DNA from 2 places in the Paenibacillus sp. TY11 genome. Region 2 is predicted to be linked to the other one. Evidence: a T-box and tRNA genes for the amino acid it is inferred to sense, from the RefSeq annotation. Region 2 holds a T-box; the other holds one or more tRNA genes.
The links. The T-box of region 2 lies ahead of argS (arginine--tRNA ligase). A T-box ahead of a tRNA ligase gene usually reads a tRNA of that ligase, here a tRNA-Arg.
Positions count from the first base shown of each region.

Region 1: it has a tRNA-Arg gene. The T-box ahead of argS (arginine--tRNA ligase) is inferred to sense a tRNA for this amino acid. The anticodon was not compared.

Region 1 covers NZ_JCBAIQ010000011.1:23,872-28,400, forward strand. The annotation lists gene AC6EJC_RS14070 (HPr family phosphocarrier protein) at 1-64, shown strand, start outside; gene AC6EJC_RS14075 (SIMPL domain-containing protein) at 334-1,092, shown strand; gene AC6EJC_RS14080 (PdaC/SigV domain-containing protein) at 1,331-2,437, shown strand; gene clpP (ATP-dependent Clp endopeptidase proteolytic subunit ClpP) at 2,519-3,115, opposite strand; tRNA gene AC6EJC_RS14090 (tRNA-Arg) at 3,329-3,400, opposite strand; gene AC6EJC_RS14095 (sugar-binding transcriptional regulator) at 3,667-4,529, shown strand, end outside.
Region 2 covers NZ_JCBAIQ010000016.1:39,854-44,382, forward strand. The annotation lists gene argS (arginine--tRNA ligase) at 1-1,033, opposite strand, end outside; T-box leader at 1,095-1,353, opposite strand; gene AC6EJC_RS17670 (four-helix bundle copper-binding protein) at 1,430-1,759, opposite strand; gene AC6EJC_RS17675 (MogA/MoaB family molybdenum cofactor biosynthesis protein) at 2,021-2,536, shown strand; gene AC6EJC_RS17680 (nicotinate phosphoribosyltransferase) at 2,597-4,060, opposite strand; gene AC6EJC_RS17685 (cysteine hydrolase family protein) at 4,181-4,529, opposite strand, start outside.

The DNA.
Region 1 (4,529 bases), on a different contig from region 2:
CGCCGAACAGGCTGTAAACGCTTTAGTAAGTCTGGTTAGTAAGGTAGAGCTGGAAAATCAATAAACAAACATTTGCTTTGTGATATGGTATATGCTCTTAGTGAAAAGCCCCTCTGGGGCTTTTTTTGTATCCTGAAAAAAGTCTCTAGACACTCCTCCGTTAACTGTTTGCGTGTGGCTTTGTTGAATATGGCTATCGCATTTAGCCCAAGCTACAAATATTGAAATCCCGTGGTAATGCTCTATTGCGAAAATGTGAACGCTTGGCTGCAACCTTTTCCCGTCTTTTCCGTCAGGAAGGTACAAACATTTTCAAGAAAGAGGTCGGATATGATGAAACGTTGGACGAAAACGGTAAGCACGGCAGTTCTTGCAGGAGCTTTATTGGCAGGGGGAGTAACTGGAGGATTATGGACAGGGGCAGATCGTGCTTATGCTGCGTCAACAGCTTCGACAGTAAGCAGTGTAATCAATGTGACTGGAAGCGGCGAAGTTTTGACTAAGCCCGATATTGCTTATCTCTCCATCGGTGTACAATCGGAAGGGAATACGGCAGCCGCTGCTCAAAAGGCCAATGCCACAAAATTAAACAAGGTTACACAACTGCTGAAAGAAAAGTGGAGCATCAGCGCAGATGACATTCAGACCAGCCAGTTTTATGTACAACCTAACTATACCTATAACGAAAAAGAAGGACAGAAGCTTAAAGGCTACACTGCCAACCATACGCTTACCGTCAAATACCGCGATTTGGATAAAATCGGTCAGTTGTTGGATGAGGCTACAAATTCCGGGGCGAACAATGTGGATAATGTACGTTTCTCTGTAGAAAATCCTTCGACTTATGAAGAAGAAGCCATTACTAAGGCGTTGGGAAACGCTCAATCTAAAGCCAGTGCGGTAGCTAAAGCAGCCAAACGCGGGCTAGGTGCTCTTGTAAGTGTGACGGTAGATGGTGGGGAAGCCCAAATTTTCGCACAACGTGAGAATGCCATGTCAAAATCGCTCTTGGATGCAGGTGGTGGAACAGAGATACAATCGGGTCAAGTAACGGTGAAAGTTCAGGTGTCGGCTCAATACGAAATGAACTAATACAGATCATCAAACGAAGCCACAAGCGGCCTGTATCATTTTCAGGCTGGCTTGCTGGCTTTTTTTGTGCATCGAAACCATTTTGTAATGAGTCTGTCATAGCTAAGGCTAATTGGTGTACAGATTGAAATCGGGGAGTGTACAGATTGTAAACTACATACAATGGGGTATAGATATAATAAGAAAAGTAATCATTACACATAAATAATACAGATCTACAACAGGAGGAATACTTAATATGAGTAAACATACGAAAAAATGGGGTTCAGCACTGCTGGCAGCAGGGATTTTAGCAGGAGCCGCAGTTATTCCCGTTTCCTATATCCAGGCAGCTTCGACCAAACAGCAAGCTACAACACAGCAAGCAGGGATCACCATCCAATGGAATGGTAAAGCGTCGGCTGCTAAAGGTATTCAAGTGAATGGGAACACAATGATCCCTGTGGCCGCACTGCGTGACAGCCTGGGGATTCCGGTAAGCTATGATACAAAAACAGCGACATATACCGTAGGTAGCGGGTACAACAAGCTTTACATTATGGCTTCTTCTTCGGGTACCTATGTCAATGTCAATGGAATCAATACACGCAGCATGGACGCTAAACAGATCGCCGGGAAGATATATATTCCTATGAGTCTGCTGAAAGACTATCTGGGTATCGATGCTCAGTGGAATGCAGTTCGGAAAACAGTAACGCTGAGTAAAAGCCAGCTAAATCCGATCACAATTGCGTCCCAATCTCTTCCGGCTTCTAGTAATGCGAAGGTGTCCTACAAAGTTAAGTACCCGCAAATCAGCGGTAATCAGCTAAACCCTGAAGCTCAACAGGCCATTAACAGTGTGCTTAAAAAGCATGCAGAGGGAGTAATGGCAGCAGGCAAAAAGATGATGGCTGAGGGAGAGGCTACAACAGAAAGACCGTATGAGTTTGGGAATGATTTTGCGATTGCCTATAACAAGGATGGTATTTTGAGTGTGATTATGCAGGATTACTCGTATACAGGTGGCGCACACGGTATGACGGCACGTAAAGGATATACGTTCTCGCTCGCTGATGGTAAACTGCTGCAATTATCTGATGTATTGAAGGCAAATCCAAACTACAAAAAGTTCCTCAATGCTGATTTAAAGAAAAAAATTGATGCGCTTCAGGCTGGCGAAGGTTTCGGAAAATTTAAAGAGCTGGCGGCAGATCAGAATTTTTATGTGACCAGCAGTGGAGTAACAATCGTGTTTGATTTGTATGATTATGCTCCATACGCGTATGGAATTCCGGAGTTCACCTACTCGTTTGCTCAACTGCTACCTCAGGGCGGAAAGCCTTTTGCAGGACAAAATGAATAGCACCAAAAAAGCTGCCTACCGGATACGAACATCCGGGGCAGCTTTTTCATTTACCAGCTATTCAGAAGTACATTTCTTCTCTTATACACCTTCTGGAGAAGAGCTGGTTAATACTTTATCAATAATACCGTATTCCTTGGCATCATCAGCGGACATGAAATAGTCACGGTCTGTGTCTTTTTCAATGCGTTCTAGTGGTTGGCCTGTGCGATCTGCGAGAATGCGGTTCAATTTGTCACGCATTTTCAGAATACGGCGGGCACGGATTTCGATATCCGTTGCTTGGCCTTGTGCACCACCCAGTGGTTGGTGAATCATAATTTCACTGTTCGGCAAAGCAAAACGTTTGCCTTTGGCGCCTGCGTTCAGCAAGAACGCACCCATGGAAGCAGCCATACCTACACAAATCGTAGACACGTCAGGCTTAATGTATTGCATTGTATCGAAAATGGCCATACCGGCTGTAATGGAACCGCCAGGACTGTTAATATACAAGTGAATGTCTTTTTCAGGATCTTCGGCAGCCAAAAACAGCATTTGCGCAATAATAGAGTTGGCTACAACGTCATTGACGTCCGAGCCCAACAAAATAATGCGATCCTTCAACAGTCTGGAATAAATGTCATAGGCGCGTTCGCCGCGGTTACTTTGTTCTACTACCATAGGAACATAGCTCACGTCAAAAAACCTCCCTTAAATATCGTTAATGGATTTGGTGGACATGCCGATTACATGCCCCTATCTATAAACTGTTACCGTATTAACCACATGATAAACAATTTCAAACAAAAAGTCAAAGAAAGTCAAACTAATGATCAAAAAAAAGAGCCCTCTAAGCTCTTATTGGTTAAAACATGATATGGAAACATTTAAGCGTTCATTTAAAAATGACGCGCCCGCGAGGAATCGAACCTCGATCTCAGGCTCCGGAGGCCTACGTCATATCCGTTGGACCACGGGCGCACAGTAATTTAGTACAATTAACAGCTAATTCGTCAGCTAATTGGAAACAAAGATGATTATATGATATACGGCATTGAATTGCAAGCTTTTATTACGTGCGCATATTCACATAAAAAGTTGAGAAATATAGGTTCAGATAGACTTGCATGTGGAGCAAATATTGGTTAAGATATACGTGGGACTTAAAAAGTTATCCCGGGACATTTTAAGACCAGTTAGAGATATAGCTTATAGACAGAACTTTGAAGTGTGCGGGAGTGGAAAGCATGCGAAAGATATTAGAAATACAGAAGCAGCTTCTGCCCGACCTCATGGATGTTTTGAAAAAAAGGTACACGATCCTGCATCAGATCATGCTGTCCGATGTTATTGGACGCAGAACACTGGCAGCTTCACTGGATATGACCGAGCGCGTGCTGCGCGCCGAAACCGATCTCCTTAAAGCCCAAGGGCTAATTGAGATTGAGAGTGTGGGCATGAAGGTGAGCAAAGCAGGACTGGATCTGCTGGAACAGCTGGAGCCGATTGCGAACAACTTGTTCGGCCTGTCCCAATTGGAGGACCAGATTCGTCAAGCCTATGGTTTGAGGAAGGTGGTTGTCGTTCCAGGGGATTCGGATGCTTCACCGTTAGCGAAGCAGGAGCTGGGCCGTGCTGGTGCAAAGGCGCTGCTGAGTGTTATGGATGACGAGGACGTGGTCGCTGTAACAGGCGGCACGACGATTGCAGATGTGGCGGAACAACTGACATTACCTGCTAACGGCCCGCTTAAGGGCGGATGGTTTGTACCGGCACGCGGGGGTTTGGGAGAAAGCATGGAAATGCAGGCTAACACAATTGCTTCCACGATGGCTCGCAAGGTCGGCGCTCAATACCGTCTGCTCCATGTACCGGATTTGCTCAGCAATCATGCTTACAACTCCTTGCTTGAGGATACGAATATTCAGGATATATTAAGCCTGATTCGAGAGAGTCGTATTATCATTCACGGGATAGGCAACGCCATAGCGATGGCACAGAGACGTAAACTTGACCCCGAAACCTTTGCTCAGATCAGCAGTGAGGGCGCGGTTGCCGAATCGTTTGGTTATTATTTTAACGAAGACGGCATCGTTGTTCACAGAATGCT
Region 2 (4,529 bases):
CCCCTGCATGCTTCAGCACCGCAAACACCTGTTGGAAATGCAACTTCTGTTCCCCGCCAACGACGTACAGCAATCGATCAGCCTTCATCACCTCATGACGATAAATCGCTGTTGCCAGATCACGTGTCGGATAAATGGTGGTCCCATCCTTTTTCAGAATAAGACACGGCGGCAGCTGTTCGTCTTCCAGACGAACCACGAGCGCCCCATCACTTTCCTCCAGCAGTCCTTTTGCTCTTAATTGGGCGACAACTGCCTGCATCTTATCATTGTAAAAACTTTCTCCCAGCACATGGTCAAATGTAATGTTCAGACGCTGGTACATACGATCAAATTCACCCAGACTGACTTCAACAAAAAACTCCCATAGTCGCTGAGCCTCAGCGTCCCCATGCTCCAAACGTCGGAACCACTCGCGGCCTTCATCCTCCAAAGACGGGTCATGCTCAGCCTCCTGATGAAAACGCACATATAGCTTTAGCGATTCACCAATCGGATCATGTTGTAGCTGCTCCTCATTTCCCCATCTTTTATAGGCCGCAATTTGCTTGCCAAATTGTGTCCCCCAATCCCCTAGATGATTCACACTAATTGGAATATATCCGGTCTCACCAAGTATGCGATACAAGGCAGCACCGATAACAGTAGAGCGGAGATGACCGATACCAAACGGTTTGGCAATATTGGGCGAAGACATATCAATCACCACCCGCTGTCCGTGTCCGATATTGGGCTTGAGGAAATCAGCCTTGCTCAATTCAGCAAACATAAGCGGAATATGAACAGATCGATCCAGTATTATATTTACATAGGCACCCGATGCTGAAGCGGTTAAACCTTCTTCATGGCTTACTAGCTCCGCCAATTCCAGTGCAATTTGCTGTGGAGACTTTCGAAACTTTTTAGCCAGTACAAAACAGGGAAACGCCACATCTCCCCATTCAGGCTGTGGAGGCACCTCAAATAAAGATAAAACTTCTTTCTCCTCCAAGCCCGTATGGGCCAATATAGCTTGAGTAGCAATCAACAACATGTTTTTCTCTCTCCTTCTTCCATAGTATCTAACAAAAAAAGCCCCCGCCTCTTGAAATAATTCAAGAGACGAGAACTTCAATATCCCCGCGGTACCACTCTTCGTAAATCGGTTGTGCAGCTAAAGCCAACTTACACAAATCGCGATTTCACTCCAATGACTAATAACGGTGTCTGCCGGGCTGATCTACTAAAAGTTCTCCTCGTTGGATCAACCGTCTCCCGGGTGCGCTTCACATCGGATCTCATACCGGCTTCCACCTCTTCCGGCTCGCTGTAATGATACGACTCCGTTGCTACTCTCCCGTTCCATGACGTTAATTCCCATCATTATACAAACCTATTCAGTAGAAAGCAACCTTTTATTTCCTCTTCAGGCACTAGTTCATATATGTAATTACACTGCCACCAATTGGCGGCAGGCCTGAACGCAACGACGGCAGGCTTCTGCACAATGTTTGCAATGATCATGGGAATGCTTGCTGCATTCAGCAGCACATACCTCACAGGCTTTAGCGCATAGTTCACAGATTTGCTCGGCAAAATCCGTTCCGCGCTGCAGCATTTGAGCAGCAAACCCGCATATCTCTGCACATTCCCTACTCACTCGAATACATTCACGCAGCATAGCTAAATCATATTCCTTCAAACTCGCTACGTAACATACATTACAAGCGTTCATACATTCCAGGCAAGCATCTACGCATTGTTGGTATGAATGATTCATATTACATTACCTCCCAGTTGTTGACCCTGCTGTACTATTACCCACTGACCGTTGAGACTAATCATTTGATGTTCGCGCTTTCAACAAAATAAAACCAAAAAATCCCGACTTATGTAAGGAAGTGTACTATATTCCAACGTGCAAGCGCAAGGATATTAATCACATGGCTTTTTAGCCCCTGTTTCTGACTTGCATACGCTCAGTCATTCCTCTATTGTAAAAAGTGTATGTCTAACCATCGATCAAGGAGTGAACATTTCAATGAATATGTCTTCTGTAGAGGAGCATCGGCAGGAATCCCCGCAGCAGGTTAATTGCATGGTCGTGACCGTCTCTGACACACGCACCGTGGAAACAGATACTGGGGGACGACTGCTCATGGATCTACTGAGAAATAATGGATATGAGGTTGTTCGATATGTCATCGTCAAGGACGACTATGAAGGTATCCGGCAGTTAGTATCCGAAGCTGCGGCACAGGATGACATCGAGGCTGTACTTTTGACAGGCGGTACCGGTATTTCTCCACGTGATACAACATATGAAGCCGTGTCGTCTCTACTGGATAAGGAACTACCTGGATTTGGGGAAATCTTCCGTTATTTAAGCTTTGCCGAGGACATTGGTTCAGCAGCTATATTAAGCCGGGCTGTAGCTGGCACTGTGGGCCAGACAGCTGTATTTTCTATGCCTGGCTCACGCGGAGCCGTTCGTCTGGCAATGGAACGCATTATTGTCCCTGAGCTGCGACATGTTATGAGAGAAATTTATAAATAAGCTCCTATTTCCACACGACACAAAAAGGCACCCCATACATTCATGAGGTGCCTCTTCAAACTATTCCTTTTCTTCAACTTCGGGCTGCATGTAGCTGTCAATCAGCTTTTGCTTCAGCTCCCACACCTTTTCGCTAAGATTCACGCGATAAATTTCAGGGTTCAGCTTCCGCAAATATTCTGGCCAAAACAGTTTCAACTGTGAATTATGATAGGCACGAATTTCATCCAGCTCGGGAAGCTCATATACCTTCTGTCCGTTTACGAAAATAGGCTCAAGCATCGGTACGGCTTCGTAATTTTCTACATACTTTTTCATATACGGATGCAAGGGATTAAACAGCTTCAGACGCTTACCATTACGCGGACGCTCTTCATCCGGGAAAGAAATATAATCGGCTACGGCTCTCCCCTTCTTCTTATCCACAATGCGATATACATCCTTCTTGCCTGGTGTAGATACTTTTTCTGGGTTACCCGAAATCTTAATCGTCGGCAGCATTTCGCCATCCACTTCCCGCTCAACCAGCTTGTACACCCCGCCAAGTGAAGGTTGATCCGAAGCTGTAATAAGCTGTGTTCCTACACCCCATACATCAATACGTGCCCCTTGGGCTTTCAGATTGAAAATCGTATTTTCATCCAAATCATTGGAAGCTACAATTTGTACGTAATCCAAGCCTTCAGCATCGAGCATTTCCCGCGCCTGAATGGATAGATAAGCCAAATCACCGCTATCCAGACGGATTGCATTCATACGCTTGCCCTGACTCTCCAGCATCTTTGCTGTCCGAATCGCATGAGGAACACCGCTCTCCAACGTGTCAAAGGTATCTACCAGTAGCGTAACTTGATCTGGCAAAACCTTCGCATACACGTCAAACGCCTCCTGCTCTGTCATAAAGGTTTGCACCCACGAATGGGCATGTGTCCCCTTCGTCGGGATTCCAAAGTGCTCGCCTGCCAGCATATTAGAAGTCGCGTCAAAGCCTGCGACATAAGCTGCCCGGGCTCCCCAAATCGCCGCATCTGCTTCCTGCGCACGCCGTGTGCCAAATTCGAGCAGTGTATCGTCACTTGCCACTTGCTTGATGCGCGACGCCTTTGTCGCAATGAGTGTCTGATAGTTCATAAAATTTAGCAACGCCGTCTCGACAAGCTGCGTTTCCATAATCGTTCCTTCAACACGTACCAGAGGTTCGTTCGGAAAAACAAGTGCCCCTTCTTTCATCGAATGGACAGTTCCGCCAAACTTAAACTGGCGTAATGCCTCCATGAACATGGGATCATACTTCTCCTCCTGCTCTGACAGGTAGCGAATGTCCTCTTCTGTAAACCGCAAATTTGCAATGTAATTCACAATGCGTTCCAGACCAGCGAACACCGCGTATCCATTACCGAAGGGGAGCTTACGAAAATACGCCTCGAACACAGCTTTACGCTGGTGACTTCCGTTCACCCAATGGGCGTACATCATATTAATCTGATATTTATCTGTATGTAATGCGAGGCTCGTTGACTGCATCGTAATCATCCTCTCTGACTGTCCCCGGCTTTGTGGCGGCGTACCGCCTCATCTGCCCAGATTCAGCAATATCCGGTTCCATTTTGTTATCGGACATTGGTGCTCAATCGTTAAGTTATTTTACTTCTTCTGGCGTAAAACCGTATCCTCAGCCGACCGTACCGCGGCTCCAAGACCTCCCTCAAAATGACCCAAAGCCCAATCATGTCCAGCCTGATTAAAGCTCGCCACAGCGTCCTTGTACACGGTAATAGCAAAACCTTTGTTATAAGCATCTACAGCGGTATGCAGCACACATATATCTGTACACACACCCATCAGATGAACTTCCAGAATACCACGTTCACGCAGCCTGAGCTCCAGATCTGTGCCAGCAAAGGCACTGTACCGTGTTTTATCCAACCAATAGATAAGATCACTTTGTTGCTCATAGAGGCTATGGAGCTTGCCATACAATTGTCGTCCATTG